DNA from 3 places in the Paenibacillus barengoltzii G22 genome. Region 2 is predicted to be linked to each of the others. Evidence: riboswitches for the same ligand, from Rfam matches in the RefSeq annotation. Region 2 holds a riboswitch; each other region holds the start of a gene.
The links. A riboswitch is a leader RNA that binds a small molecule or an ion and turns the genes downstream of it on or off. The one in region 2 is predicted to bind cyclic di-GMP.
Positions count from the first base shown of each region.

Region 1: it holds a riboswitch for cyclic di-GMP, as region 2 does, so the genes downstream of both, C812_RS22400 (glycosyl hydrolase family 28-related protein) here and C812_RS22160 (anti-repressor SinI family protein) in region 2, are expected to answer to the same signal.
Region 3: it holds a riboswitch for cyclic di-GMP, as region 2 does, so the genes downstream of both, C812_RS10445 (CheR family methyltransferase) here and C812_RS22160 (anti-repressor SinI family protein) in region 2, are expected to answer to the same signal.

Region 1 is NZ_KE159654.1:589,217-599,914, reverse strand. Features, by position in the region: gene C812_RS17455 (family 43 glycosylhydrolase) at 1-846, shown strand, start outside; gene C812_RS17450 (glycoside hydrolase family 2 protein) at 869-2,632, shown strand; gene C812_RS17445 (GNAT family N-acetyltransferase) at 2,786-3,469, opposite strand; gene C812_RS21635 (NAD-dependent epimerase/dehydratase family protein) at 3,681-5,096, opposite strand; gene C812_RS17435 (glycosyltransferase family 4 protein) at 5,503-6,630, shown strand; cyclic di-GMP riboswitch class I at 6,750-6,837, shown strand; cyclic di-GMP riboswitch class I at 6,947-7,034, shown strand; gene C812_RS22400 (glycosyl hydrolase family 28-related protein) at 7,113-8,510, shown strand; gene C812_RS17425 (YveK family protein) at 8,845-9,390, shown strand; gene C812_RS17420 (Gfo/Idh/MocA family protein) at 9,390-10,400, shown strand; gene C812_RS17415 (nucleotide sugar dehydrogenase) at 10,418-10,698, shown strand, end outside.
Region 2 is NZ_KE159652.1:348,020-358,717, reverse strand. Features, by position in the region: gene C812_RS01755 (CPBP family intramembrane glutamic endopeptidase) at 1-119, shown strand, start outside; gene uvrC (excinuclease ABC subunit UvrC) at 79-1,896, opposite strand; gene trxA (thioredoxin) at 2,041-2,358, opposite strand; gene C812_RS22165 (hypothetical protein) at 2,625-2,780, shown strand; gene dnaI (primosomal protein DnaI) at 2,877-3,830, opposite strand; gene C812_RS01730 (DnaD domain protein) at 3,868-5,418, opposite strand; gene C812_RS22160 (anti-repressor SinI family protein) at 5,620-5,787, opposite strand; cyclic di-GMP riboswitch class I at 5,822-5,906, opposite strand; gene sipW (signal peptidase I SipW) at 6,476-7,108, shown strand; gene C812_RS01720 (helix-turn-helix domain-containing protein) at 7,197-7,532, shown strand; gene C812_RS01715 (YuiB family protein) at 7,608-7,901, opposite strand; gene hemQ (hydrogen peroxide-dependent heme synthase) at 8,193-8,939, shown strand; gene C812_RS01705 (hypothetical protein) at 9,000-9,251, opposite strand; gene C812_RS01700 (NAD(P)/FAD-dependent oxidoreductase) at 9,253-10,446, opposite strand.
Region 3 is NZ_KE159653.1:462,476-473,173, reverse strand. Features, by position in the region: gene C812_RS10470 (mannonate dehydratase) at 1-253, shown strand, start outside; gene C812_RS10465 (mandelate racemase/muconate lactonizing enzyme family protein) at 341-1,729, opposite strand; gene C812_RS10460 (SDR family NAD(P)-dependent oxidoreductase) at 1,778-2,554, opposite strand; gene C812_RS10455 (SDR family NAD(P)-dependent oxidoreductase) at 2,551-3,348, opposite strand; gene C812_RS10450 (RCC1 domain-containing protein) at 3,520-4,413, shown strand; cyclic di-GMP riboswitch class I at 4,882-4,971, shown strand; gene C812_RS10445 (CheR family methyltransferase) at 5,123-5,935, shown strand; gene C812_RS10440 (protein-glutamate methylesterase/protein-glutamine glutaminase) at 5,955-6,992, shown strand; gene C812_RS10435 (chemotaxis protein CheA) at 7,145-9,253, shown strand; gene C812_RS10430 (chemotaxis protein CheW) at 9,256-9,747, shown strand; gene C812_RS10425 (methyl-accepting chemotaxis protein) at 9,765-10,698, shown strand, end outside.

The DNA of each region.
Region 1 (10,698 bases), on a different contig from region 2:
ATGGCGGAGGATCGCAGTTATTTTGTGAAGCTGGAGCAGGAAGGGGATTGGCTGACCTATAAGGTTAACGTGGCCCAGGACGGAACTTATGGCGTAACGATGCGCCTGTTGACCTCGAAGGAAGCAGCCACAGTTGAGGTGAGCAGCGGGAATACGAAGCAAACCTTTGAGATTGCACTGGATGCCGATTCCGAGTGGAAAACGATCCAGCTGGGGAAGATGGAGCTCTCGGCAGGTTATCAACCGCTGAAGATCAAGCTGCGCAAGGGGCAAGTCAGCTTCAAAGAAATGACGTTCTACGTCTCGGAGGAAGTGCCAAATGACGAGGCTAATCTGTTCGATTCCGTGGATGCCGAGGATCTCTACGGCGCCCTTGAGGCCATTGACGGCGGATTTAGAGGCAGCGGAGGGCCGGATGATCGCTTGTTCGTCGGCAATACGGCTTGGGATGACTATGAGTTGTCCGTGCAAGTTGACGTTCCGGATGGGATGACCGGGGAAAGCCAGGTCTTCGTTCGTATGACGAACGAGTCTTATTTCCCGCATCAGGTGCAGGACTCGGCGATGGGCTACGCGATCAGCATTTCTGATGGACAGCTGCAGCTGCTGAGGCTCAATTACGGGTCGCTGGCGGTGAGCAGCGGACGCGTTCAGATGAGGCCCGGACAGACCTATACGCTGCGCGTGGCGATGGCGGGTTCCCGCATTCGAGTCTTCTGGGGGCAGGAGGAGGAACCGGTGATGGATTATACGGATTCCGATCCTTTTTTCCATGGAAGAGCAGGCCTGCGGAGTATTGGTTCGACATTGAGCTTTAGGGAGATGCAAGTGAGAGAGACGAGATAGATAGAGGAAAAGGAGTAAACCGATGACAACCCAAATGTATATCAAAGATTACCCCAGACCGCAATTTGTAAGGGAACAATGGATCAATCTGAATGGAGAGTGGGACTTCCGCTTTGACGATGACAATGTTGGCGAGCGGGAGAACTGGTACGTGGATTTGCAGGCCGATCGCAAGATCCGGGTGCCGTTTACGTACGAAACCAAACTGAGCGGGATCGGGGAGGAGACGTTTCACCCTCAGGTATGGTATGAGAAGAAGTTAACGCTCCCAGCCGAGGCGGCGGGGAAGCGGGCGATCCTTCACTTTCAAGCCGTAGATTACCGGGCTAAGCTGTGGGTCAACGGCGTCTATGTCGGGCAGCATCAGGGCGGGTATGCCGCGTTCTCTTTTGACATCACGCCGTATGTGACCTTTGGCAGCGAAAATATACTGTCGGTGAAGGTCGAGGACAGCGATAGCTGCACTCAGCCTCGCGGGAAGCAGCGCTGGCAGAGCGAAAACTTCGAGTGCTTCTACGTCCAAACGACGGGGATTTGGCAGACGGTCTGGATGGAATTTGTGGACTCGGCGCATGTGGATGCCGTGAAAATCACCCCTGACTTCGACCGCCGATCGGTCACCTTCGAATATCAGGTGGCAGGCGATTTGAAGGGCAGCAGCCCGTTGGAGCTGGAGACTGTTATCTCGTTGAAAGGGCAAACGGTAAAGCGGATGCGACTGGTCATCGACCGGCCTTGGCTTCGGGCGGATGCGGATTTGCTGCATGAAGCGTCAGGGCCGTGGAAATTTAGCGAGTGGTCGCCGCAGCGTCCCAATCTATATGATGTGGAGTTTATTTTGTACCGGGACGGTCAGGTCGTGGATCATGTCTATTCCTATTTCGGAGTGCGGAAGATCTCGATTGAAAACGGCAAGGTGCTGCTGAACAATTCGCCGATTTATCAACGCTTGATTCTGGATCAGGGCTATTGGCCGGACTCGCACTTAACGCCGCCTTCCGAGGAAGCGATTCTGGAGGATATTGATAAAATCCTGGCGATGGGCTATAACGGCGTGCGCAAGCATATGAAGATCGAAGACGACCGGTTCTTGTATTGGTGCGACGTCAAAGGGCTGCTCGTCTGGTCGGAGATGGCGGCGACGTTTGAGTTTAATGATGAAGCAGTTGAGGCGTTTACGAAAGAATGGGTGGAAATTGTTCGTCAGCAATACAATCACCCAAGTATTATCACCTGGGTTCCGTTTAACGAGTCTTGGGGGATAGCGAATATTTTGACGGATCGCAAGCAGCAGGAGTTTACCGAGGGGATTTATCACCTGACCAAAGCGATCGACCCTTATCGTCCCGTGGTTACGAATGACGGGTGGGAGCATACGGTATCGGACATTCTGACGCTGCACGATTATGAGGAATCGGGAAGCCGCTTCCTGGAGCGTTATAAGGACATGGAGGCGGTCACCGGGAACAATATTTCGTTTAACAATTGGAAGTATGCACTCGCACAGGGGTACGCCTACCGCGGTCAACCCATTCTCGTAACGGAGTTCGGCGGGATCGCCTTCCAATCCGAGTCGGGTTGGGGCTACGGCAACCAGGTGAGCAGTGAAGAGGCGTTTCTCGAAAGATTCGAGGGCATCACGAATGCGATTAAATCGATTGATACCATCTGCGGCTACTGCTATACGCAAATTACCGACGTGCAGCAGGAGGTGAACGGTCTGTTGACGGAGAACCGTGAACCAAAGGTGTCGATGGAGACGATCCGACGGATTAATCTGGCCTAGTGCTTTGGTTCTTTTCTATCCAATGAAAAAACACCTCCAAGATGCTCTCCCGATCTTATGACAAGGAGCGCATGTTCTTGGAGGTGTTTTTGAGCTGTCTCATCTGAAGCATCCGTCCGCAAAGGGAGCGGCCCCATTATTCGGGTCGGATGTCTAACGCTTCCCGCGAGATTGCTTGGAATTAAATTGAAGCCAGTCTATTCCAGCGCGGGCGATATCCTTAAAGGAGGGGCGTCGAAGGACATAATATGGGACCAGATCGCCTCCCCAACTTGCTTTGGAGTTAGATACGGATTCAATATTTGCACCTGTGAAGTCAAATCCTTTGACACCGATGGAGGTCAGATCCTCAAATTCAAATAACTGCAGCATCTGAACCACACCGTTCTGCAGATGTGCACTCTTGGTTCCGGCGATCCAACCGGTCGCCCATTCAGGATGGAACAGCAGCGATATGTTGGTGCTGACCGGTTCACCTTCCGGTGAATAGCAGATATAGCAGCGGAACGCCTCTTCCCCCATCAAATCTTGTGCCAGCTTCAGATCCTCCACGGAGAGCTGATGACTGAACCCTTGACGCTGTTCGGTTTCGATGAGGCACTGGTAAGCGTGATCCATATTGTTACTTTTTACAGTGTAATATCCTAAAGAAGAAGCTTTCTTGATTTTGTTGCGTATGGATTTGCTGGCCTCTTCAATCTGATAGGGCAATTCCACTTGGTATGTATATCGAACATCGCTCTTGAAGCCTCTCCAGGTAAATGGACGAACATCCTCAATATGCGGGGGGAGATGTAAAATAACTCTCCCTTTCAGCTCCAACAATCGATCAATCATGAGGTTGGCGACCTCATGCCATTGCTTATTCGATCGTGAAGCCTTGCTTGTGGCTGTTGGATAAAAGTAGGTCAAGTGGTAGGGGTTCTGTGGCGGGAGGTACGACCTCCCTTTTGCATCCATGAACAGCAGCATTTCACCGTATACCTCAGATTGGGGAAGCTGCAACCGATGATAATCACTTCGACAATTCCACCGCCGGCGATTAAATTCAGCCCATTTGGACAGTGTTGTTTGCTCCATCATTCCGTTGCTTTGAATCTCCTTTCGTAGGATTGGTTCCGGAAATGAATTCCGCAACGACTCCTTGCCGGGCCAGCCTTTCAATAACAATGCCCGCATCGTTCAGAGAGACATTCGACAGCAGAATTTGTGGGGTGCCGGTCTCGCTTAAACCGATATAATCATTCTCCCTCAGGGTCCGATCAACCGCATGAAGCAACTGTTCATTATCTCTGACCTCGCTCGTGATTGCGAGCAGAACGTAATCCGTATCGAATTTCATCTTGGCTTGAATTCTGGAGTGAATGACCGCTGTGAAAATTTCTGGTTTGAGCACAGGGGTCCCTTCCAGATACAGCTCGTTCTGACTTAGGTAGAGACTTCGAATGTTTCGGGACAGGGCCGAGCCAAGCAATTCATTTTGGATCTGCTCGTCGTTATACAAGGTGGAAGAATTCGTTGAGGTTTTCTTCTTTTTCGTCAAGCTTTGAGATTCCCGCATAAACCATTCGTAGGTTTGGATCAGGCCTTCCTTGAAGGAATACTTTGGCGTCCAGTTGATGGTGGAACGCAGCAACTCGTTATTCAGAACGGATCGGTAGATATCTCCAGGGCGGGAATTCACTCGAATGATACTAGGGAGTGAGGGATGAAGCTCAGAGAGGATCTCAATCAACGTATTGATCGAGTTCTCTGTACAGGTAGATAGATTCATCACTCCCGAATGCTCGGTGCCTGCAGCTAGAAAAATGGCCTCTGCGACGTCTTCCACATAAATAAAGTCGCGTGTCTGCTCTCCGGTTCCATAGATAACCAGCTCTTTCCCATCTCGCACCCGCTCCATAAAGATGGAGACGACGCCGCCTTCGCCGATCGTTCCTTGCCGAGGTCCATATACATTGGCGAAGCGGAAGCATAGCGTGCTTAGGTCGTAGAGCTCTTTCCATTTCTCACAGTAATATTCACCAAGAAGCTTATTAATTCCATAGGGCGATACCGGCTTGCAAAGATAGGATTCGGACAGAGGCATTTCTTGCGTAGTTCCGTATACTGCTGCAGATGACGCAAAAATAAATTTCCGGACATGGTACTTGGCAGAAAGTTGAAGCATGTTCGTAAGGCCTAGAATGTTCGATTTCGTATCAGCGTAGGGGTTCTCCACAGAAGTAACAATATCGACCTGGGCTGCAAGATGAATCACTGCGTCGATTTCATGTTGCTCAAAGACCGCTTCGCAATTCGGACTCTCTACATCCAAAATATAGGAAGTATGAGGAAACTTGATATTATTTACATTGCCGGTTGAAATATTGTCTATAATGACAACCTGATGTCCTTCTCGAAGAAATCTCTCGGCAACAAAGGAACCGATAAAGCCGTAGCCTCCTGTGATTAAAACTTTCACAATTTCCACCCCATAGTTGACTCAATTGGTTACTTATCCATAAGTTAATCATAGCTTTTTCCAAATCTGGTGTAAACACGAAGTGGAACTTTTATACTATTTCTTTATGCCTATTACAATGCAAATGCAAGTCTTCTGAATTCTGTCTGATCTGATGTTGTGCCGGTCGGCTCCTAAATTGTCGTGAGATGATGAGAGAAATGATGTGAGAGTCTGTTCTATGCAGGCAGGAGTGGACCTTAAATTGTCCTGAGAGAGAAAAAATGATAGGTAGATTTGAGTATGGACTTGATAACTACTAATATATCAGAACCCTATGGGCTAGTCACCCCAAACTTACATTAGAACAGCGATTGAACTCCCCTATAAATACTGATATATTTGGTACTATATTACTAGAAAGCGGATGGTATGGGTGCCCAAAAAGGTGTTATTCAGCGCTACGGTTGTGTCTCACATTAACGCATTTCATCTACCTTACTTGAAATGGTTCCGGGATCAGGGCTGGGAGGTTCATGTGGCTGCGAATGGTTCTGAGCCGGTTCCATGGGCGGACAAGCAGTTTGATATTCCCATCCAGCGTTCTCCCTATAGCAGGGATAACCTCAAGGCTCTACGGGAGCTAAAAAGAATTATCGACAGTCAGGGATACGAGATTATTCATTGTCATACCCCTATGGGCGGAGTGTTAACGAGACTGGCTGCCCGCCAAAGTCGAAGGAAAGGCACGAAAGTCGTCTATACTGCTCATGGTTTTCATTTTTACAAGGGGGCTTCTCGCATCAATTGGTTGATCTACTATCCGGTGGAGAAGTGGCTTTCTCGGTATACTGACGTTCTGGTAACGATGAATGATGAGGATTTCGAGCGGGCTAAACGAGGGAAATTCAAACCGGGGCTCATCCATTTTGTGCATGGGGTCGGGATCAGCTTCGAGAGATTTAAACCGCCTACAGCGGAACAAAAGCGGCAATTGCGAGAAGAGTATGGCGTCGGACAAGACCGTTTTGTTCTCATATATGCGGCGGAAATGATTCATCGCAAGAACCAGACGCTCCTGCTGGAGACGATCCAAAAATTAAAGGATGCCATTCCGAATGTGCAGCTGCTGCTTGCCGGCAAAGGGAAACTGGAGGCGTTCTACAAAAGTCTCGTTGCTGAGAAAGGGCTGGAACCTTATGTTACCTTTCTCGGACACCGGAAGGACATGGAGAACATTTACGCATTGGCGGATGTAGCGGTATCCTCGAGCCGGCAGGAGGGCTTGCCGGTCAATATTATGGAGGCGATCGCCAGCGGCCTTCCTGTGGTGGCAACTCGGGTAAGGGGAAACCGGGACCTTGTCGGGGAAGGCGTCCATGGATTTCTGGTCGAGCTCGGCGATGCCGATGCCTTTGCTGATCGGATTCTGCAGTTATATCACGATCCCTTGCTTCGGCAGGAGATAGCTGCAAGACGAGATCTGCTTACGGGGACGTATGCGATTGAGAACGTGCTGGAGGAATTAACCTCTGTCTATAAAGACCGGATGTGAATCAGGCATCCAATGGAACATTTTGTCGTCTAGTAAAATATTAGTAGAGTGCTAGTTTACAGATTCATAGATGATATGCTACTATAGAACCATAATCTAACATATTTTAAGCCTGCAATGTCGAATAAAGGCAAACCGCTCGAAAGGGTGGGACGCAAAGCTACAGGGGCTTCGTGATCGAGGATCACATGCCAGCCAGCTCCCTACATACAGGTTTCCGATGAGGAACCTTATAACTATAGTTATTTGGTTCTTTTTTTATTGACTCGAACCTCAGAAACTGACTCCACTCCAAACCTCAGAATTGAATACGAGAACATCGAAAAGGCAAACCGCATGAAAGTGCGGGACGCAAAGCTACAGGGGCTTCGTGGTCGCAGATCACATGCCAGCCAGTTCCCGAAAGTTTTCAGGATGAGATAGAAGGCTTCCTGAAACGGGGGCTTTCTATTTTTTATCCTATCGAATTTGAGGTGTCCTTTATGGCAGCAAATCAATCGATTAAGAAATTCGTGCTCATCACGTTGGTCGTTGCAGTCGGATTCCTATTTAACTTCTCTATAAATCCGGTGGCTGCGTACGCTGAGCCAAAGGACGCCCAAATGATTAATGTGAAGGATCAAGGTGCCAAAGGCGATGGAGTGACTGACGATACGTCGGCAATTCAACGGGCTTTGGATCTCGCAGCAAGCAGCAAAGGAACGGTATATTTACCTGAAGGCACATACTTGGTGAATCCAGTGAACACGCTGATCGTTGAGAGCGGAACTACGCTTAAAGGCGAAGGCAAGAAGTCGATCATTCAAGCAGATGCTCACAAATTTGGATGGGAAATGATCCATGCATCGGGTACTGGGATTGAAATTTCCGACTTGATGCTGGATGGCAATCATGCCGTAAATCGTGTTCTGGTTATCGGGGGAGGCAGCTCCTTCGTCAAGGTGAATCGGATCGCGGCAGCCAATGCGACGCATAGCAGTGACCCGGCCAGCGATTATTATACGGGTGTCGTCTCGGGGATTGTCATTTATGGCGATACCAATCACATTGAAATCACAAATTCTGAAATTTATAATATCAAGGCTGTGAATCTGACAGCCGGCAGCTTGATCTCCAGAGGCATCTATATTACAACAACCTGGGGATCGGCAGAGAAGGTTGCATCGAACGTTCGAATCACGAACTCCAACATCCATCACATCGGTTCAGCCGACGATGGGGACGGGATTTTCTATGAAGACCCGAACCTGGATCGTGGGACGGGCCGGGACGCGGGCAGCTTGATTGCCAACAATACCTTCAGCTTCAACGCTAAACGTGCGATCAAGATTTACGCCCAAGGGATTACGGTCAGCGGCAATGTCATCACGAACTCCTATCTCAATAACAACTATTACGAAGGTAAAGATAAAGGTCAGTTGGCTCCTGACATGTACGCTGGCATCAGCGTCTACGCTTCGAACAACAGCATTTCGGACAATCGCATTGAAGGGGTTGGCAGTTATTACGCTGCGATTGAAGTCAGCGCCGATGAGACCGTTAATCATGTGACCATCAAAGGGAACAAGATTAAAATGGGGCAGCAAAGTGTGATTGCGGGAACCACGGGCATTCGCTTAGGGAATACGAAGAACTTCACCATTTCGAGCAACACGATCGAGCATGCCGAGAAAGGAATCTGGACTTGGCAGAATGCGGAGAACGGAACGGTCGAGGGCAACAAAATTGAAACAACGAAGGGCGGAATCGACCTGACCACCTATCTTGCGAATTGCATCCAGAAGGATATCGTGGTTAAGGACAACATCGTTAAGGGACAAGCCTTCAACATCCAACTGGCAAAATCGAACGTCAATGTTGAGGTAGTATCGAACTTATAATAAATCATCACTTTGATAGAGTTTAACAGGTTTATGAGGAGACAACCGTCTTTTCATAAACCTGTTTTTTGTTTGTCTCTCAAATGCGTCACAAAAAACATTCTTCTCTTGATTGCAATTTGTGTTAATATAAGGTTATATTTAGGTGACTATTTTCCTAGTTTTAAATGCCTATCCTATTTTTTCATGACTGATTTTCTGGGACTTATTTTGGAGTGATATTCTGACATCGACTGAGGTGGAGCTATTGGAAAGTAGCGGTTTGTTTAAAATCTTAAGAAAACACATGATTGCCTTTATTGTTACGCTTCTAGTCTGTGAGGGAGGCGTTTTTTTGGTTAATACGCTGGCCAAACCTCAATATCAAGCGACAGCAAGCTTGGTAGCTACGATTGCTTCTACCGAGGCGGGGACTTACACCGAATTTTTGGCCAGTCAGATGTTAACTAAAACGTATGAGGATGCGATTGAGAGTCGATTTATTGCCAATGAAGCAAAAAATAAACTACAGACCAAGGAAACGGCATATGAATTATTAAAACGGATCAAAGTCAGGACAGACCCCGACACTCTAGTAATTATTATCAAAGCCACACATGACAATCCGCAGGATGCGGTGGCCATTGCCAATGCCTTCGCCGAAAGCTTTATTGAGAAATCGCAAGAGCTGGTGGAGAGTTCCAGTGTCATGATTTTGGACAAGTCAAATCTGGAAGAGGCTTCAATTCCCGTCAGCCCCCGGAAGATCTTGAACTATGCGATCGGCGGCTTTATCGGTCTATTTGCAGGGCTATGCGTCTCGATGCTGCTGGAGAAGCGAGGGGGCTCCAAACGCAGTCAGCAAAGACGAACTCCGAGAGAAAAGGAGATGGAATTCTAATGATTCACTTTGCGATTATCGGATGCGGCCATATTGCGAACAAACATATCGAATCGATAAATAGCACGGATGGAGCGGTACTTACGGCGTTATGTGATAACAACCCTCAACGATTGCTTGAACTGGAAGAGAAGTGGAATGTCCCGGTTTATCTGAACATGGACGAGATGCTGCAACAATGCCCTCACATCGATGTCGTGTGCATCTGTACGCCAAGCGGATTACATACTTCTATGGCCATCGCCGCGGCCAAAGCCAAGAAGCATCTGATCATTGAGAAGCCCGTTACGTTAACATTGGAAGATGTTGACCGCATTGCAGCGGCAGCGGAAGAGAATGGGGTTCTGGTTACGGTGGTTCATCCTAACCGCTATCGGCCAGCCATTCGGCAATTAAAGCACGCGTTGGATCAAGGGATGTTCGGCAAGTTAAGTCATGTAAATGCAACGGTTCGCTGGAATCGGAGTCAAGCCTATTACGATCAGGCTCCATGGAGAGGGACGAAGGCCATGGATGGGGGCGTCTTGATGAATCAAGCGATCCATAGTTTGGACCTGTTGATCTGGCTTTTTGGCCCGGTGAAGGAAGTGAAATCGTTGGTGGATACCCGGTTCCGGAAGATTGAATCGGAGGATGTTGCGGTCGCCGTGCTTCGGTTTGAGAGCGGACATCTGGGGGTTGTCGAGGCATGTACGACGGTGTATGAGCAAAATTTGGAGGAGTCGATCGCTGTTTTTGGAGAGCATGGATATGCGGAAATCGGCGGCAGAACGGCCAATTGGATTAAGCAATGGAATTGCTCCTCGATGACCAAGGAAGAGACGGAGATGTTGATTTCCGAGATTGAACGGGACCCCTTTGGCAAACCGGGACATCAATGCATCATTGAGGATATGGTGGAAGCCATCCGGGATCACCGTCCGCCAGCCATCACGCTGCAGGATGGGAGAAATGCACTGAAGCTTGTCATTGATATGGTTGAAAATGGCAGTCCACAAGTCGTTATGTAGGAAAGGGAGAGGGCGCTATGCGTGAATCAATGCTGCAATCGCAAGATCATCGTACCGAATTGATGGATAAGCTTCACAGCAAAACAGCGAAGATCGGAGTCATTGGACTTGGGTATGTCGGGCTTCCGCTCGCTGTAGAGAAGGCAAAGGCCGGATACCAGGTCATTGGGTTTGATGTCCAGCCGCACAAGGTGGACATGGTTAACCGGGGATATAACTACATTGGGGATGTAGTGGATGAAGATCTCAAAACGATGGTAGACAGCGGGCGACTGCAGGCGACTTCGGATTACTCCTT
Region 2 (10,698 bases):
CGTATGTGATTTACTTGTTTAACCCGCCAAGCAAGGAACGAAAGACCCCGCCTCCGCAACCAAAAGAGGAGCCGTATTTTACGACTCCTCTGGCGGATCTTCGTCCCGAAGGGCATTAAGAATTTGACGGGCTAATTTATCCCCGATAGAAAGAGGCCGAAAGTCTTCGACGGAGGCCTCTTTTATTTTTTTCAACGATCCAAAATGTTTAAGCAGCGCCTTCCGGCGTTTCTCGCCGATGCCAGGGATGGAGTCCAGCCGTGAGGCGACCATCGACTTGGCGCGCTGTTCACGGTGGAACGAAATGGCGAAGCGGTGCACCTCGTCTTGAATCCGCTGCAGCAGGTAGAACTCCTGGCTGTCACGCGGCAAATAGACCGGCTCCGGCGGATCAAACGCCATCAGCTGTGCGGTTTTATGCTTGGCGTCCTTCACCAGGCCGCACACCGGGATGTGCAAGCCCAGCTCGTTCTCCAGCACGTCGGTGGCTGCCGAGATCTGCCCTTTGCCTCCGTCAACCACGATCAGATCGGGCAGCGGCAAGTTCTCCTTCAACACCCGTTCATAGCGGCGGCGAATGACCTCACGCATCGTTTCGTAATCGTCCGGTCCTTTGACGGTTTTTACTTTATATTTACGGTATTCTTTCTTGGCCGGCTTACCGTCAATGAACACCACCATGGCCGAGACCGGATTCGTCCCCTGAATGTTGGAGTTATCGAACGCTTCAATCCGCGACACGGACTCCAAGCCAATCGCCTTGCCGAGATTCTCGGCCGCCTTCGAAGTGCGTTCCTCATCCCGTTCGATCAGCCGGAATTTCTCATCCAGCGTGATGCGCGCGTTCTCCTCGGCCATCTTGGTCATCTGCCGCTTTAAGCCGCGCTGCGGCACCAGCGTCTTCACGCCCAGCCACTCCTGCAAGGCGGTTGGAGCGTCAAGCGCGCCGGCTTCCTCTTGTTCTTCCGGCTTCTCCGGCAGCAGAATCTCCTGCGGCAAGGCCGGGTTATCGCTGTAATACTGCGTCACATAAGACATAAAGTCGCCGTAGGCGTCACCGTAGAACGGAAAGACCGACGCATGCCGTTCGATCATTTTCCCCTGACGCATGTACAGAATCTGTACGCACATCCAGCCCTTGTCTACGGCGTACCCAAACACGTCGCGGTCCTTCGCATCGGTCACGGTAATCTTCTGCTTCTCCATCACCGCATCGATGTTGATGATCTGGTCGCGCAGCTCCTTAGCCCGCTCGAATTGCAGGGCTTCGGCTGCCTCGTGCATTTTGCGCTCCAGCTCTTTCTTGATTTCCTCATGCCCGCCGCTCAGGAACGAGATGATCTCCTGGGTCATCTTCTCGTACGTTTCCTTCTCGACCTCATATACGCAAGGTGCCAAGCATTGGCCGATGTGATAATACAAGCACACTTCCTTAGGCATTACGTTGCATTTGCGCAGCGGGTACATGCGGTCGAGCAGCTTCTTCGTTTGCTGAGCCGCGTAAGCGTTAGGATACGGGCCAAAATATTTCGCTTTATCTTTAAGCACCCGCCGGGTGACTTCCAGCCGGGGATGCGGTTCATTCGTTATTTTGATGTAGGGGAACGTCTTGTCATCCTTCAGGAGGATATTATAACGCGGATGATGTTCTTTGATCAGGTTACATTCCAGGATCAGTGCTTCCATATTGCTCGCGGTCACGATGTATTCGAAGTCGCGGATCTCGGATACGAGCAGCTGGGTTTTCCCGTTATGGCTGCCTGTAAAATAGGAACGGACCCGGTTCTTCAGCACTTTGGCTTTACCGACGTAAATGATCTTACCGTCCTTGTTCTTCATTAAATAACAACCCGGGGAATCGGGCAGCAGCGCCAGCTTATGTTGGATTCGCTCCATCGCTTTCTCATAACTTAACGTTTCATTAGCCGATGTGTCCAAGCTTCCTCCTCCTTTCTCCACTCCAGGTTAACGCAGAAAACGCCTCCGGCCCAAACCGGAGGCGTCATCCAAGGCGTCAAGCGACGCGCCTGATCGTCTGGATTATTGATGTTTAGCGATCAGGTTCTTCAACGTGTCCTTCGAGTTCAATCCGACGATTTTATCGACCGGTTGACCGTCTTTGAACAGGATCAGCGTAGGAATGCTCATCACGCCGAAACGGGAAGCTGTTTCTGGATTGTCATCCACGTTCAGCTTCGCGATCTTCACGGAGTCACCCACTTCTGCGTCCAGCTCCTCCAAAATCGGAGCGATCATTTTGCAAGGGCCGCACCATGGAGCCCAAAAATCAACAAGAACCGGACCTTGTCCTTCGATTTCCGCATTGAAGGACTGATCGGATACGTTCACGATAGCCATGATAATTTCCTCCTTATTTGGGTTGCCCGGCCTAGCCCATTCATGGCTGAAGCGCAAACAACTGGTAGTCGAAAAAATGGAGCAGTCAGCCCAAAAAGCTGTTGCCGAACACATTATACCATACTACACTGAAAAAAAGAAAGTGTATGGTAACGCCTTCTTTACAAAACGAAAAAAGTTTGGTTATACTAAGAATAACCTGAAAACGGATTGTCTATGACATATTTCATTGACGAGACGATAATTTCCTGAGGAGGCCCATCGCCATGGATGCTAACACGCATGCGAACGATCCGCGGCAGCATATCAACGAAGAACCCCGCAACGATCTGTTTGATTTGATGAACGGCTTTTTTGGCATGCTGACGTTCATGATCGTGATTTTCTTCGGCATGGTCATCATTAAATTTATCGCCAGCTAGGCGGTAACCAGACCTCGAATTAAACGAAAGAGCCGGGTGCTCCCCCGCGAAGGGAGGTGCTCGGCTCTTTAACTTATGTCCGCGGATGTTCCATGATTACGCTTGACCGCGCTTATTCGTCCCATTCACCTGAACCACGGTAACGAACGGAGCGATCCGATCCATTAAGCGTTGGCCTTTATGCCGCTCTTCCCCGTCCTTGCTCGTAAAGCTCAAATGCTTCTCCAGTGCACCCAAGGAATAGTTGGATGTGTAGAACGTGGGCTTCCGGTTCATTCGATAATTCAAAATTGCGCCCATGACATGGTCGCGCACCCACGGATTCAGGTTCTCCGCACCGATATCGTCAAAGATCAGCAGGTCTACCTGCTTCATCATTTCCACCGTTTCGCGCAGCTTGTCGCTGTCCTGCAGCATGCTCTTCAGCTCTTCCACAAATTCCGGCATATAGACGATGGCGCCAGAGTAACCTTCCTTCGCCAGTTCGTGCAGCAGATAGCACATCAAGAACGTTTTGCCGGTGCCAAACGGCCCTTCCAGATACAGCCCTTTCGTCTGCAATCCAGATTCCTTCGTTTCATTAATATAGCGGAACACTTGTCCTACCGCCGGAGCACGCATGGCATCCTTCGTCATAATTTCCACTTCGTCATAACCGGCTTCCAGCGCCCGTTCATCTACATAGAAGCTATGAATCCGTTTCTTAACGGACAATTCGCGCTCATATTGCAGTTGCTTGGGGCATGGCACCTGACGATCCACAAGCTGCGGGCTTCCGCCCACCTGCTCGACCGTCAGCTTCGTATAATGGCCAGGGAAATCGTTGGGACATTGCTCCAAGCCCGGGCAGTTCGCGCAGTGCTTGCTGTCGTTGATGTATTGATACAGCTTAGCCATCCCGCGAGTTAGCTGCTCCTGTCCCAGCTCCGGATGTTGGTCCCGGAGTTCCTTCACCAGCGGGTCATTCATCAGACGTGTGGTCAGCTCCTCGGAGCGTTGTTTGAATTGCGTGCTTTTCATCTGCGTCAGCAGTTCCCCCAGTGATTCCATAGGTTGTGTCACCTTCCTCCCCCAAGCCAAAACGGACTCAGACTTCCTTTTTATGTTTGCCGGATTGCATACGCTCCGCCATCTTAATCAGTTCAGCTAACTCTTCTTCCGATACAGCCGTCTCCTGGCCTGTCCGCTCCACAATTGGGATTTCCGGCTTAGGCTTCGTTCCGCGGCTGCCATAAGTTCGCGCCCGGCCTCCTCCGGAGGCGGCACCGCTGGATTTCTCCTTGACCTTCTCCTTCACCTTCGACTGGTCGCGGATATATTGCACGGCCTGCTCATACGTGTTGATCTGCTTCAGCAGCATGTTCGCGGCGATCGCATCGATGAAATTGCGATTGATCCGCTGCTCCCCGCCTGAGGTGAGCAAGGACATTAAATAATGGATCAGTACGTTGATGACTTCGCCGGGCAGCTTGTAATTCAGATCGATTTTCTCGAAAATGTCCAGCAAGTTATCCGGAATCGATCCCGGGAAGAACGTCTTCAGCAACCGGGTATACGGCTCATTGCGAAGCATCATATTATATTGATGAATATCGCATTTGCTTTGGAATTGCGGCGGTACGTCCACGTAATACTCCATCTGGACCGCAACCTCCTCCGCCACGCCCCCCGCTTGAACGGAATCGTCTTCTGCCTGCGGCTCCTCACCGCGCAACGCGACGATTTTGCCATAAGCCACCTCGCGTTCCTCCTGACGGCGCTTGCCTTGGCGGAACTGCAGGTTGGCCCTGTGCTGGAGCGCATCCAACAGGATCCCGCCGCCTGGATCAAAGACCCCGTCCTCGTCCAACAGCCGGCAAATATCCTGGACGCTTAAATCGTACTTGCGGGCCACATAATTCACCACCCCCATCCCTTCCGGGTCAAAGCGCAGCGCCTCAACGAAGGAGCGGTTCTGGGACTCGCGCGGAAAACGCAGGATGATGTCCGCATAGTTGATCGCATCCTCTTCCAGCGCCAGCTTGAGCCCCGGCTGCCTAGCGATCGACGTCTCGGCGATCGCCTGCTCCAGCTCATAATCTATCGAATGCGTGTTCAGCTCAAAGATCTCATAGAACGGAACCGTAATATTTTCCTTATTCAGGCCAACTCCTGACCATGCCTCCGGTTCTCCGCGGAACAACTGCTCCCGCAGAGACAGCACCGCGAACTTCCCGATCTTATCTCGCAGCAGCAAAGTCAGATGCTGTGTCCGGAAAAATTCCGCCGGTGCCAGCGGGGCCTGAAGCTCATATTCGTAAATATAATCATCGCTGTCCGGAACATAGAGCCGGTTCGTCTGAAGCAGCCCGACCGCCTCCAACCGGGATGTCTGCTCAATCAGAAACTTCCGCCCTTTCTCGCTTGGATCGAGGCCAAGGGTCAGGAACAGCTTCCGCTGCTGCTCCACCTCCGAATATCCAACCTGCTCCTGGGGAACATGCTCCGCAAGCAATCGGTACAGCGAAATTGCGAACGCCCCGACCATCGGTTGATAGATCAAACCTAGCATTCTGCCATCGACGGGACTGAGTCCGAAGTCACGATATACGCAATAACGGTGATTTTCAGTAAAATGCAGCATGTTGTTCATGCGCACGGCTTCATCGCTCCTTCCCTATCACGTCCAAATAGACTTCCTCTATTTTAGCATAAAAGACGTCGTCCTGAATCGCCCCCAGCCTACAAAAATCTCCCTTTTTCTTCCTGAGCTGCACCAGGGCTTATGTTCTCGGTCGAATAACCCCAAAAAAAGAACCGCCCCCTGATAGGGCGGCCCTTGACCTCTCTTCTTCTTCATCTATTTGTTATGTAAATGCCACTCTTCTAAATAAGAGCGATCTCCGGCTAAAAAACGCCGAACTTCATCAATCGAGACCCCCTCCTCTTTTGCCATGGCGAGTAAAATCACCCATTCCGGGTCAACGTTGCCGGGGTCATAAGAAATAACCTGGGCGGATTTCTTCAACAACAATCTCCTCCTAAGATCATTTGGTTTTGTCCCAGGCAGTCCAGCCATCTTAGTATTCCTACCTTAGATCTGAGACTTTGCGCCCCTGCTTTTCAGCAGGTTTACCCTTATCTGGTGCTTCTGAGCTAATGCATCTCCTTAGTTAGTAAGCATCTTGCTAATTATTATAGCGTCTAAAATTTGAAAAGTATGTCATTCTACGTAAATTCACCAACCCGTTTTCGTCGAAAAAGATAGCTTATTTTGTTTAATCCCGAACCCTCTTGTCAGATTGGGCCAAAATTCGACACTGATCGAGAGCTAAACATTGTTTCTTATAGAGAACACAAACTGTGAAAACGGATGAAAATTACTAGATATTCTCAGGAAAAGAAAGATAATTGTTCCTGTTTAAGAACAAATTGCTGGATTTTCGCCTTTCCTATCCTTAAACATTTCGGGTATATTCGAATCACAGCATCCGTTCTCAATAACGAAATTAATAGCGAACAACAGGAAGTAATCCGAATTGATTTTCTCGACTCTGCACTTATGAACCCGCCAGGTTGACACAAGCTTTGGCGAATTCACCAACGTACGCGAGGATCACACGGAAATGAAACCTGCCGATTCTGTCCGAGCCGAAGGATGGGGAGGACGACGTTGGCGTAAGAGAACGCGATTCCTTCGGAAGTAGGTGAATATCATGCGCATTCGTAAATGGTTAGGCAACGCGCTGACGTTCCTAATGGCGGCGGCCTTCTTTACCGTGGCGGGCTCAGTGGTACTCTCAAAGGTTTTCGATAGCGAATCGACCATCTATGGTTATCAGCTAAGCACAGTTCTGTCCGACTCAATGGACCCTGTCATCCCAAGAGGTTCCGTCGTGATCATTCAACCGGGCGGAGATATGACCCGTTTTAACGTCAGCGACGTCATCACCTTTCAGTCCAGGGATAACAAGCGGATAACCCACCGGATTGTTGAGGTGACACAGGACGAACACAGCGGCCAGGTGCTGTATCGAACAAAAGGCGATAATAACAATGCTGCCGATGTGAAACTGGTACACCCTGCGCATGTAACCGGCGTATATACCGGATTAAACATACCGTACGCGGGCTATATTTTAAGTTTTGCCGATTCGAAAACAGGGAAGGTCACCCTGTTGATCCTCCCAGGACTCCTCTTATTTCTTTATACGGTTGTTGTCCTGTGGAAAGCGATCGCCAGACTAGAAGATGAAAAACCGGAAGTGCATCATTTGCAGTCGGACGCGAAGTCCCCAGCCAGAATTGACGCATCAAACCAAGCCGAACAAGGACAAATGCATCGTTGAACATCCGACTTAACACCTTTGTCCGATATCATTTATTCTGATATAATGACATCAAAAAATATTTTTCTGATAGAAGGGCGACGGCTACATGGCAGAACATATAGGCGAGCGTATTCAGAAACTACGGCAAGACCGAGGGTACTCCTTGTCCGAGCTGGCGGAGAAGGCGGATGTGGCAAAATCCTACCTCAGCAACGTGGAGCGTAATATTCAATCGAATCCCTCGATTTCCTTCATCCAGAAGATAGCCGACGCTCTCAACGTCTCGATCAACCTGCTATTGTACGGCGACCGCCCCGCACCGGAATTACTTGATCCGGAATGGTCGGAGTTGGTGCAGGAAGCGATGACTTCGGGCGTCAGCAAGAAGGAATTTAAGGATTTCCTTGAATATCAGAAATGGAAGCGAACCCAGCAGGAATAACGATACAACTAGTAAATGTACACAGAGAAAAAGCGCGAGACCTCAGAGGTATCCCGAGGCACTCGCGCTTTTGTTTTAAAACATTTTGTATCCGCCTAGCCGCAGCTTTCGAATCGTCCAACCGCTCAGGATCGCCCCGCACAGCCCGGCGAATGCCGTCAAATAATCGACCAGCCGGAACGATGCCAGATAGGTCCCGAAGCTCTGTTCATGGTCCCACAGCGTATAGACCACAACCGGCAAAATGACGATGATAAAGACGTACGCCGGAAACCAGGTTGTTTTCATTAACATATTCAAAATGAAACCGATGCCGAACATCATCACGAAGAAGAGAACCATCAGCACCAGTACGATGAGCCAACCCATCGACTCTTCCCCCACCCTTCTATAGGTCATTCAAAAAGGCATCTTTCGATCACGAAGCGGTCAATGAAGGTATGCAGCGTCCAAACTTTTTTTCGAATCTTCATTGACTATAAAGTAAATCACACTTCATCAAGCTAGTAGTAAGTTTACTAGATATTATGTAACGAAGCAATGAACTTTACATGAAAAATAAGTGAATCGATTTGCTCCGTTTAGGCTCCATGCGATACAATAAGATACGTATTGGCAATTCGTAAATGAGGATCAGAATGAATCTAGGAGTGATTATACATGAACGAAGCTACTCTAACCTTAGAAGGTTGGTATGCGCTTCACGATTTCCGCACGATCGATTGGACCGCCTGGAAAGCGGCAGATGATGAAGAACGCGCCGGGGCTCTGGAGGAGCTGCATACGTTCCTGAAAGAATGGGATTTGATGGAGGAATCCAAAACGGGCAGCACTGCGGTGTATTCGATCGTCGGACAGAAAGCCGACCTCGTGTTCATGCACCTGCGCGAAAGCCTGGAAGAGTTGAACGCTTTGGAGACGGCCTTTAACAAAACAACTTTTGCTGAATATACGACCAAAGCCTACTCCTACGTCAGCGTTGTAGAACTTAGCAATTATCTCGCATCCGGCGGCGGTGACCCGAAGGCAAATCCAGAAGTGATGGCCCGTCTGCAGCCGATCCTCCCGAAGACGAACCATATCTGCTTCTATCCTATGAACAAAAAGCGGGAACTCTCCGACAACTGGTACATGCTGACGATGGAACAGCGCCGCGAAATGATGCGCAGCCATGGCCTGATCGGCCGCAGCTATGCCGGCAAAGTGAAGCAGATCATTACCGGTTCCGTAGGACTCGACGATTGGGAATGGGGCGTAACTCTATTCGCCGACGATGCCCTGCAATTTAAGAAGCTGGTGTATGAAATGCGGTTTGACGAAGTCAGCGCACGTTTTGGCGAGTTTGGTGCTTTTTACGTCGGCAATCTGCTGAATGCAGAGCGTTTGGACGAGATGTTGAAAGTGTAACTCCATATCGATAAAAAAGTAGGGTGTGCCGCCTCGTGCGACACACCCTTTCCTATTCTTTTAATCTTCCGCTTCCGCCTCTGCCTCCATCGACTTCAGGAACTCCGCCGTCGCCCGATCGCGTTCCCGGCTCTTCTCCTTCAGCCGTTCGATGGCTGGCTGGATCAGAAGGTCCACTTCCTTCTGCACCGTATAAGCCAAATCGTAACGCTGCTGCGATTCCAGGTAAGATCCCACTTCCATCAAGGCGTTATAGCGATCCAGCTCATCCCGCGTGAGCAGCCCTCGAACCTGTACGCTGCAGTGACGCATCTTAGAAGAATCTTCCTTTCTTCAACACCAGCGGAATCCCGCCGATAATGAACAGATAACGCATATCCACCAGCTTCTTCAATTGGGCTGCAACCCAACCTTTATATTTCTTCCCAAATGCGCTGGCGATCGCTTCCCCTTTACCCAGCGAAGCTACGGTTCCTTTATTGCTGAACACAAATTTCTTAAGCTCTTTGCCGCGAATGGCCGCCACCACGTTTTGCGCACAGGTAACCCCTTGCTGCATGGCAATTTGGGCCGTAGGCGGGTATGGGCGCCCTTCCGGATTAAACATCAGCGAATTGTCCCCGATGATAAAGACATGATCATGACCAGGTGCACGCAAATAATCGTCGACCTTCACGCGACCGCGCGCGGTCTCGAAACCTGCCGCTTCAATGAGACGGTTCCCGCGGATCCCGCCGGTCCAAATAACGGTTTGCGACTTAATTTCCTCACCCGTGGCCAAAATAACACCATCCGGCGTGCATTCCTTGATCGCTACGCCAATCTTGAACTGTACACCCTTCTTCTTCAGTACGTCCATCGCATATTCAACCAACTCCGGATCAAAGCCCGGCAGAACTGTTGGTGCAGCTTCTACGTTGTACACGTTAACAAGATTTGGATCAACGTCGTACTCCTTGCACAGCTGCGGAATCCGGTCAGCCAGCTCGGCAACGAATTCAATGCCGCTGAAACCCGCACCGCCAACAACGAAGTTCAAACGGTCAGTCCGGCTTTCGTCCATTTTATATAGGGCAAATTGATATTCGATATGCTGGCGAATCAAGCGCACGGAATTGATGCTGCGGATCGTCATTGCATATTCCGTCAGGCCCGGGATGCCAAAGGATTCCGGTTCGCCGCCCAGCGCGATCACCAGATAATCATATGAAAGGGTTCCGTCCTGCAGCACGACCTTCTTGTCGGCCAGACGAATCTCCTGCACATTCGATTTCACAAGATCGATTTTAAATTCGTCAATTAATTTGGATATGGCCACTCGGGTATGTTCAATGGAGTCCGTCCCGGCTGCCGGCATATGCAGATGCGTCGTGAAGTAGTGATAATCATGCCGATTCACTAGAGTGACGTCCGCTTCATTGTAGTTCAACTCTTTCTGCAGCCGCTGCGCGGTAAGAATGCCGCCATAACCCGCACCAAGAATCACTATTTTGGGTATGGTACTCATGTATTTTTCTCCTTCCAATATTACGCACTCTATATTTGATTTAAAGCCAATAACGCAATGTGAAAATTAACACATAAAAAACCACTCTGTACCAACTCAAACCGTTTCAGTCATCCACACATTTGGTCAATCCAGAGACATTTGTCACATTTTAGTACTAGTTTAAACCTTATTTGTAGGATGAGCAAAAGTCTTCTGTCGTATAATCATAAATGTACTTTTTTCGTCACAAATATGAATGCATACATTTGA
Region 3 (10,698 bases), on a different contig from region 2:
CGTGAAGGGCACGCCCGAGAAGTTCGAGGAAACGTTCCATGACGATGGTCAGACGGATATGCTCGAAGCGATGAAGACGTATTACGAGGTAGGCTTTGACGGTCCGGCGAGACCGGATCACGTGCCAACGATGGAAGGTGAGAGCAACGAAAACCCGGGGTATGAGCTGCTTGGCCGTCTGTTTGGCGTCGGTTATATTACCGGCTTAATGGAGGCGGCGGCCAAGATGACCCCAGGTTCCGCTGCCCGATAAGGATATTCGAGAGAAGGATCGTCTTGACCGGCAGATGCCGTTAGGACGATCCTTTTTTTACAAACACATAAAAAAAGCAGCAGAGCGTTAACTCCACTGCCGATCGTTAGAATAATGATAGTTCCATTGGTCTGTAGATTCCCAGAGGCCGCCGATTTCCGGGTGAAGGTGAGCTGCCAACACTTCGTCATTGAGATCGTCGATTCCAAGCCCGGGGGCGTCCGTCAGCGTAATGAAGCCGTTCTGGACGATTCTTTCCGGAAGGCGGCTGCCAATCACGATGTCGTCCCACCAATCTACGTCACAGGAATGGTATTCAAGTGCAAGAAAGTTCTCGGTGGCGACGGCGACGTGAGCCGCAGCGAGGCAGGCGATAGGGCTTTCGGCCATATGGATCGCCATGGCCACACCGTAATCCTGTGCCATGTCTCCGATTTTCTTCGTCTCAAGGATGCCGCCGGCTGTCAGTACGTCCGGGTGGATGACGGACACGCCGCCGGCTTCGAGCAGCGGCTTGAAGTTTTCCTTCAAATAAATGTCTTCGCCCGTACAGATCGGCGTCGTCACGGCGCGGGACAGGCGGGCGTATTGGTCCGTGTACTGCCACGGAATCATATCCTCCATCCATGCAAGATTGAACTTGTCGATGCGCCGGCCCAGCTTGATGCAATCCTCCAGGCCGATATGACCAAAGTGATCGATGGCCAGCGGTACATGACTGCCGATCACGGAACGGACCTCAGCGACGTATTGCTCCAGCATCTCGAGTCCTTTTTCGGTAATGTGAATGCCGGTGAAAGGATGAGGGATGTTGAATATGTCATAATGGCGGTTTTTGATTTCACGAAGCTCTTGTTCGGTAAGGTTACCTTTGTCTCGGGCGTACCGGCGCTTTGAGATCTCCCGCATGTCCTCCAGGAAGCCGAGCGGTGCGCTCAGGGTGCCTGGTTCGTCGATGATCTGTCCGATGCCAAGGTCCATCTTCAGGAAGGTGAAGCCGGCCTCCATCCGTTTCTTCAGCGCCTCGCCCATTGCTTTGCCGGTGTCTTTGCCCACAACGTCCGTGTCGCAATACATGCGGATCCGGTCGCGGAACTTGCCGCCTAGCATTTGATAGATCGGCACTCCGTACGCTTTGCCGGCCAGATCCCAAAGTGCGATCTCGAGTCCGCTGACGCCGCCGCCTTGACGGGCATGGCCCCCAAACTGCTTAATCCGGCGGAACAACTTGTCGATGTTGCACGGGTTCTCTCCGAGAAGCCGGCTTTTTAACATCAGGGCATATACCTTATCTGCGCCGTCGCGGACTTCCCCAAAGCCGACCAGCCCTTGGTTCGTGTAGACCTTGATCAGGCTGCTGTGGAACGGTCCTCCGACGATATCGGTAAAGCGGATATCGGTAATGCGGAGCTCCGAAGGGCTGGAGGAGGTACGGACATGGGCCAGCGTTTCTTCGTATGTTTCTTTATTTACCATGAAATCACTCCTTAGCGAAGGATTGGCTGCAGCCAGCAGCCATGCGGGTTATAAGAGCATGCTCCCGCCATCGAGTCGAATGGCAGAGCCCGTCATGAATTCGCTTTCGTCTGATGCGATGAAGCAGGCGAGATGAGCCACATCAATGGGGAGGCCAACGCGCCCCAACGGAAACTTCTCTTGTTGCTGCTTACGCCGTGCTTCCCGTTTCTTCTCTGCATCCGGATCGTCCGGTGAGATGCGGGGGGATTTGCCCACATCTACGGCTCCCGGTTCAATTGTGTTCACCGTGATGCCATAAGGTGCCAGCTCGATGGCGCTTTCCCGCCCCAGCATGCGGATCGCACCTTTGGTCATGGCATACACCGGGTCAAAATCAGTGGGGCGTTTGGCGTGCACCGACGAAATGAGGATAATTCGCCCGGTTCCTTTTCGTTTCATCCCGGGTATTACAGCTTGGATGCATTGCCAGTAGCCCTTCACATTCGTATCGAACAGGAGATCAAATGTCTCACCATTGTGTTTGAATAGATCGTAATTCAACTGTACGGCAGCATTGTTGACCAGAACATCAACTGGTCCAACCTGGCTTTCGATCTTGTGTATCATCGCGTTATTTTCCCTCTGCTTCGAAATGTCCGCCTGGACAATCAAGCAATGGCCTCCCGATTCGTCTATTCTCCGCTTGGTCTCCAGTACGCCAGCTTCACTCCGGTTATAGTGAAGAGCGGTGACAGCGCCTTTCTTGGCCATTTCCACGGCAATTCCCTGACCGATGCCAGTTCCGGATCCGGTGACGAGAACGACTTTGCCTGTTAAACTCATGGCGAATCACTGCTCCTTGGTTGTCTCATTTTGTGATCCATATAATGAAGCAGGAATCCTCCGTCCAGCCGCAGATCCGCGCCGTTTACGTAACGCGCCTCGTCTGATGCCAGGAAGCAGGCAACATTTGCGATATCGTCCACTGTCCCCAGCCGGGCGCTCGGCACCTTGGTTTCGTAGCTGCGATAGAGCGTGGTCAGCGAACTGCGGAATCGCTCATTATCGCCTGGGATGGGGCCGGCTTCAATGGTATTCACACGGATGCTGTGTCGCCCAAGCTCAAGGGCCGCTTCTTTAGCAAGCAGCTTTATGGCGCCTTTGGAGGCACTGTAGGCGAAGGAGGAGCCGTTAGGTTTCTCAGCATGGATGGAGGAAATATAGATGATGCAGCCAGACTCCCGTGCAGCCATCACCTTCCCGGCAGCTTGCGTGCAAAGAAAGGCCGATTTTGCGTTGATGTTGATCACCTCGCGGAACAATGCTTCAGAGCCGGCTTCAACGGAAAAAGGTACGAACAGGTCATGGTTATGGATCAGCACCTGCAGGGCACCAAGCTCCCGTTCTGCTTGCAGCACAAGTTCGTTTGCGTTGGTGCCGGAGCTTAAATCGACATTGCTTACGAGCACTTTGGAGCCGGAAGCCTTAGCCAAGTTGATTTCAGCTGCAATCTCTATGCCATTGGACGGACTGCTTAGCAGGAGATGGGCGCCATCCTTAGCCCAGCGACGGATCAATGCTTTGCCCGTCGGCTGGTCGGCGTCTGTAATCCAAACGACTTGCGGTGATCGCTTCATACATCACCTCCGAATAGCACGCCCAAGTCAGGGCGGCTAGCTATGACACACTTTCATCATAAGTTTCGACCGTTCCGGGTTCGAGACGTGAAACTTATGATTTTGTTTGATTTTTTTAGGAAGCCTTTCGTATGATGGGGATAGCTTGATTTCTTGGCAAGGGGGATAACTATGGAGCCAGTTTCTCCGAAAATATCGGCGTTCCAAGGAGTACACCAGATGAATATCCCTTTAGCGGCTGGCCCGCGGCATTCCGTTGGACTTCGTTCGGACGGTACAGTGATGGCTGTAGGAGATGCCCGAAATGGCCAGTGTGATGTCAGCGATTGGCGGGGGATCGTGGCGGTGGCGGCAGGTAATGTTCATATGGCAACGAACACAGGAAAGTCGCATACCGTAGGGCTTCGTTCGGACGGTACGGTGGTTGCCACGGGCTGGAATGGGCATCAGCAATGCGAAGTGAGCGAATGGAGCGGAGTCGTAAGCATTGCGGCTGGTTGGCGCAGAACGCTTGGGTTAAGAGGCGATGGTACGGTGGTGGCCGTGGGGCGGAATGCGGAAGGCCAATGCGAAGTCAGCAGTTGGCGGGATATCGTGGCGATCGCAGCAGGGGATTGGCATACCGCTGGTCTGAGCGCCGACGGTACCGTGATCATGGCCGGTAACAATCGCTACGGCCAATGTAATGTGAGCCAGTGGCATGATATCAAGTCCGTGGCGGCCGGTTATCTCCACACCGCAGGTCTTCGATCGGATGGCACGGTCGTAGCCACAGGGTCGAACAAGCATCACCAATGCGAGGTAGGGGATTGGCGCGGAATTATGGCAGTTACTGCCGGTAGCTACCATACGGTTGGATTGAAATCGGACGGCACCGTAGTGGCAGCGGGCTCGAATCAATATGGTCAATGCGAGGTCAGCAACTGGCGTGAAATTGTTGCCATTGCCGCAGGATGTGCGCATACGCTTGGTCTAAAGGCGGATGGCTCGGTTGTGGCGACTGGCCATAATGAGTACGGTCAATGTGAGGTTAGCAAGTGGAGAGGGATAAATTTGTTACTTTAACCCTATTTAACACTATCAGCATATCTCATTAATATTGGCCCTTATCATAGAGTACAGAAACTCAAAACACATAGGAGGTTCGAACTCTATGAAACTGGCAAAAAGCATGCGTTTAAAAGCAGCATTTGCGATAACAGCAGCGACAGCTGAAATCGCAATCTCAGGGTCCTTGAGGATGAACTTCCTCCCATAAGCCTTGCTTCCACTTTCACTAAAAAATGTGAGAGGGAGGCAGGGCTTTTTTGGGTTCGGGTGATGTTAGGAAAACTCTCAAAGTTCTGAAATTTGTCTAAAATTAATTTAAAAATAGGACTATACGCCTATCTTACATTTTAAACCTGAAAATTTTCGTTTTGTTCATTGTTTTTTTCAAGACCACTGCTATAATCTTACATAACAAATCGAAATATGTCGAAAATCACTGTCGAATTCGACATAATCTGATCTTTTTCGCATAAACCACCTTCATAATTTTCTGGGCAAAATTACTGAAAAGTAATGACGCAAAGCCATGGGTCTAAAGTTCTGAAATAGAGCTATGATTGCCAGGTTGCCAATGACTGAATTGCTGAATTCATGCATTGACGATGCCCTTCCAGACAACTAGAAGGGTTTTTCTTTTAACGGATAACATGAATTCGGCAACGAAGGTGTAATTCTCAAACGGGAGAGTCTTATGGCTCTCTCTTCGTATAGGGGAGGTGAAGTGATGATTGAAATTTCAGATAAGGAATTTATCAAATTAGCCGGTTATATCAAAACAAATTTTGGGATTCATTTGAGCGACGAGAAGAGAACGTTGGTAATGGGCCGATTGTGGAACGTCTTGAATTCGCTGAACATGGAAAATTTCTCGGACTACTTGAACTATATTGCTACCGATCAGAGCGGCGAAGCCGCAAGAACGTTTATCAATCAGATGACAACCAATCATACATACTTTATGAGAGAATCAGATCATTTTGATTTGTTTCGCGCCAAAGTTCTCCCCGAACAAGTCCCCAAAATCAAAGATCGAGATTTGAGGGTGTGGAGCGCCGGTTGTTCCACCGGGGAGGAAGCCTATACTTTAGCCATCCTGATCAATGAATTTTTTGGAAATGCTCGGCTCGGATGGGATACAAAGCTGTTGGCGACCGATATATCGGAAAAGGTGCTGATTGAAGCTAAGAAAGGGATTTACAGCCGTGAAGAGGTTGCGCTGTTGCCGGAGCGTTGGAAACATAATTATTTTCATCCGCATGGGATGAACCAATATGAAGTGAAGCCCAAAATCAAAAACGAAGTGGTTTTCCGGCGATTTAATCTCATGGATCCGTTCCCCTTCAAAAAGAAGTTTCATGTGATCTTTTGCCGGAATGTGATGATCTATTTTGACGCAAGTACGCGCATGCAACTGATTCACAAATTTTACGACAGTCTAGTCCCCGGAGGGTATTTATTTATTGGTCATTCCGAAACGATCCAACGGGATCACACCAAATTTAAGTACGTGATGCCTGCGGTTTATCGCAAAGAGTAACGATTGGAGAGTTGCCTGGATGCAGGTCAGAAATAAGATTAAAGTTCTGGTCGTAGATGATTCTATGGTGTTTCGCGAAATGATTGCCCGCGGGATTACGACGGACCCTGACATTGAAGTTGTAGCTACAGCTGCGGATCCATTCGAAGCAAGGGACAAGATATTAAAATATCATCCGAATCTCATGGTCTGCGACGTGCAAATGCCGAAAATGAACGGGATTGAATTTCTTCGGCGCTTGCTGCCTCAGTATTCGATTCCCGTTATCGTGGTCAGCGCGATCAGTTCGTCCGTGTTTGACGCCTTAAACGCCGGTGCGATTGATTTTATCTCGAAGCCGGATAACAAGTTATCGCATGTGGAGAAGTTTATCGAAGAACTGATCGAGAAAATCAAGATTGGCTCGAAAGCAAAAATTGTCCATCAACCGAAGAAACTGGCCGCTTCTCCTGCCGATCCGCCAACGAAGCTGGTTACTGCGAAACCTGCTACAACCAAGAAAGTGATTGCCATCGGGGCTTCTACCGGCGGCACAGAGGCGATTTATACCGTGTTAAAGTCGTTGCCCAAGGATATGCCAGGTATCGTTATCGTTCAGCATATCCCTCCCATGTTCTCGAGAATGTTCGCCGAACGGCTGAATCAGAGCTTATCGATTCGTGTGAAGGAAGCCCAAACAGGCGATACGATTGAGCGGGGCAAAGTGCTGATTGCACCGGGAGATAAACATATGCGAGTGAAGCGTTCCGGAGATCATTTCGTGGTCGAATGTTTTGCAGGCGATAAAGTCAATCGCCATTGTCCCTCGATTGATGTGTTGTTTGAATCCGTGGCGAAAGAGGCGGGGAATCAATCGATCGGAATTATCTTGACCGGTATGGGTTATGACGGAGCCAAAGGATTGCTGGCTATGAAACGCAAAGGCGCCCGAACTATTGGACAAGATGAGCAATCCTCTGTTGTATATGGGATGCCGAAAGTGGCCTATGATCTGGGAGCAGTAGAGAAACAAACCTCGCTGTCTAACATTTCTCATGTTTTAAGTACGATGCTGTAAAACCGTCTTTATTGTAGGGCATTCATTGAATGCCGGTCTCACTAATTAGGTTGGGTTAAACAACTGAAAACCAGTGACGCAAAAGCTTTTTCCTTTAATTTATTAAACCAGTAAAGGGTACGACATCCACAGGAAGAATAGGGAGGGAAATGATGGGATATCAGCAAGGCGACCCCATATTTGAGGCATACATTACCGAAACCTCTCAGCTGGTCGAACAGCTGGAAGAAATCATTCTGACTTGTGAGAATGCGAATTTCTTCTCAGAAGAGATGATTAACGAGATTTTTCGCATCATGCATACGATTAAGGGCTCTTCCTCGATGATGCAATTTCATAATATAGCGACCTTATCGCATGCATTAGAAGATCTTTTTTCATATTTACGTCAGCACCATCTCAAATTGGAAGATTGGTCTGAGTTGTCCGATTTGATGCTGGAGGGCGTTGACTTTACGAAAATTGAGCTCCATAAAATCAAACATGGCGAGCACGCCGATGGAGATTTTACGGCAATCACGCAGAGAGTTAAAGGGCTATTAGGCTCTCTTGAACAACAACGTTCTATTACCAAAGCAGATGAAAGGGCTTCTCAGGCTGAGATAGTTCGACCATCGAACAATTTTAAAGCTCAGATTCTCTTCACTGAGGATTGCGAGATGGAGAACATCAGAGCGTATCAAATCGTTCATCAACTCAAGGATCAGCTCGAGGATTACTGGCATATTCCGGAGGACGTGCTGGAAGATCCGACATCGGCGGAGACGATACGAAATCAAGGATTTCAGTTGTTTATTCGGACGAGCAAAACGTATGACGAGATCTACTCGGTGCTCTCCCAAACCAGTTATCTGAAGTGTTTGGAACTAGAGCAGGTTGAACTAGACAGAGAACAAGCGGTTTCAGACAAGGAGAAAGCTCAAGAGGTCCAAGATGAGGTTCAAGGAGAGGGACAAGTCGTTCAAGAAATACAAGCTCTTCCTGATTTGCAGAACATTGTAGAGAAACCAAGCTTTTCTAAGCCCGCGATCGTGGACAATCCAACTGTTAAAGAGACGAAGAGTTCAACAAGCGGTTATCAAGGGAAATCCATCAACGTAAATGTGGGCAAGTTGGACGAGCTGATGGATTTGGTTGGGGAATTAGTCATCGCGGAAGCGATGGTCACTCAAAACCCGGATATTATCGGCTTGCAACTGGAGCAGTTTCAAAAGGCTGCAAGTCATTTACAGAAGATCACCAAGGAAATTCAAGACAAGGTGATGGAAATCCGCATGGTTCCGCTAGCCACAACGTTCCAACGAATGCATCGGGTTGTGCGGGATATGAGCAAAAAGCTTGGGAAGAACGTACAGTTACAACTGTTAGGTGAAGAAACGGAAGTAGATAAGAACATTATTGAACATATCTCAGATCCACTGATGCATTTGGTGAGAAATGCGGTTGATCATGGTTTAGAAACCACCCAAGAGCGAATGGAGGCAGGGAAGCCGGAAACCGGAACCTTGACGCTGGAAGCGCTCAATGTTGGCGGCGAAGTCATGATTATCGTGAGAGATGATGGTCGGGGATTAAACAAACAGAAAATTTTAGAGAAGGCAAGAGCGAATCATCTGCTGCATAAATCCGAAGGGGATATGACCGACAAGGAGATCTTCAACCTGATTTTCCTTCCTGGATTTTCGACCAAGGAGAACATCACGGAGTACAGCGGCCGAGGCGTTGGGATGGATGTCGTAATGCAGAACATCGCGGCAGTTGGCGGAACGATTTTTGTTAACAGTGAACCCGGTAAGGGCTCAACCTTTACAATCAAAATTCCGCTTACGCTCGCGATCATTGACGGGATGAATGTTCGGGTGGGAGATGCCCAGTATACGTTACCTACGACGTCGATTAAAGAGTCGTTTAAGCCTCTCGTTAAGGATCTCATTACTGATCCGCACGGGAACGAAATGATCATGGTTCGGGGAGAATGTTACCCGATTCTACGCATTCATGAACGGTATCATGTACCTACAAATACTATCCAGTTAACCGATGGCATTTTGATTATGGTGGAACAGGATGGCAGAGGGTTATGTATTTTTGTGGACGAGCTGGTCGGCCAACAACAGGTTGTTGTCAAAGCGCTGCCGCCTTATATAAGAGGATTTAACACCGTTGAAGGGATATCCGGTTGTACCTTGCTGGGGGATGGGGATATCAGCTTGATTCTGGATGTTCAAGGCTTATTAAAAATGAAAGAAGAGGAGTGGTGAAGATGTCGGAGGCCGTTCGAGAGGATGTAGATCTTTTGGAGGAAGACTCGCAAAAGGATAAGTACTTGACCTTTATTGTGGACGAAGAATGCTATGGGATTGAAATCAGGTATGTAACGGAAATTATCGGGTTGCAGAAAATTACCAGCGTGCCGGAAATGCCCGATTTTGTGCGCGGAATCGTGAATTTGCGGGGCAAAATTATCCCGGTGATGGATGTACGGGTACGATTTAAGAAACCGTTCCGGGAGTATATGGAGCGAACATGTATTGTCGTCATCGACATCAATGAATTATCGATTGGCTTGATTGTTGATAGTGTGGCAGAGGTAATTAGCATCCCGTCCAGTGAAGTCGTGGCACCGCCGGATCTGAATCAACGAAGCAATCGCTTTGTGATGGGTATTGGAAAGGTGGGGAATGAAGTCAAGCTGTTACTGGATTGCGAGAAGCTGCTGAACGATTACGAAGTAGATCAACTATTAAATAATTAAAAATGGGGGCAACAAGTATGAATTGGTTTAGAAATATGAAAATAGCTACAAAGCTGATTTCCGCCTTTATTATTGTATCTTTGATTGCCGGAGCCATGGGAGCGTTTGGGATCTTTAACATGCGCAGCGTGGAGAAAGACTACAAAAATTTATATGTAAACTTTGGTACATCATTCGGAGATTTGGGTTCAGCCGGTATTAACTTCAATGCAATTCGGGTTAAGGTATCAACCATTATTATGAATAAAGACCCCGAAGTTCGTGAACAACTCGTAAGTGAAATTGCTGAATTAGATGCTGACATGAAAGCATACCTTGATAAATTCGAAGCTTCTATCCAAATGGATAATGCCCGGGAACTGTTTGCATCCTTTGAGAAATCGCTCGCACAATATGATGCGACCCGTGAAGAAGTGGTTGAGCTCGCGCTCGCCGGCAAGGAGGATGAGGCATCGGCTTTACTCACGTCGGAGGGATCAAAGACTGCAAACGCAACGAATCAATTAATTGAAGAAATGTTTGAAATGAGAAAAAACAACGGATCTAATCTATCCGCAGAACTCTCGGCTCAAACCGATTCGACAACCGTTACAATGGTTGTCATCGTAGCCCTGATGATGGTCTTGTCCATTGGCTTTGGGATGTTCATTTCTAGAATGATTAGTAAGCCGGTTCAAAAACTGGTTGAGTCTGCAGATCAGATTGCCGATGGTGATTTGAACGTCGTCGTTGACATCTACAGCAAAGATGAAATTGGCGATCTGGCAGCTGCGTTCCGAAAAATGTCCGATAACTTAAACGAAACGATGAGCAACATTCAAACCGCTGCAGATCAAGTTGCTACGGGAGCTAAAGAAATTTCGATCTTAAGTACGACGCTTTCCCAAGGGTCAACGGAGCAAGCCAGCTCGGTAGAACAATTAACCGCATCGATTGAAGAAATCGCCTCGC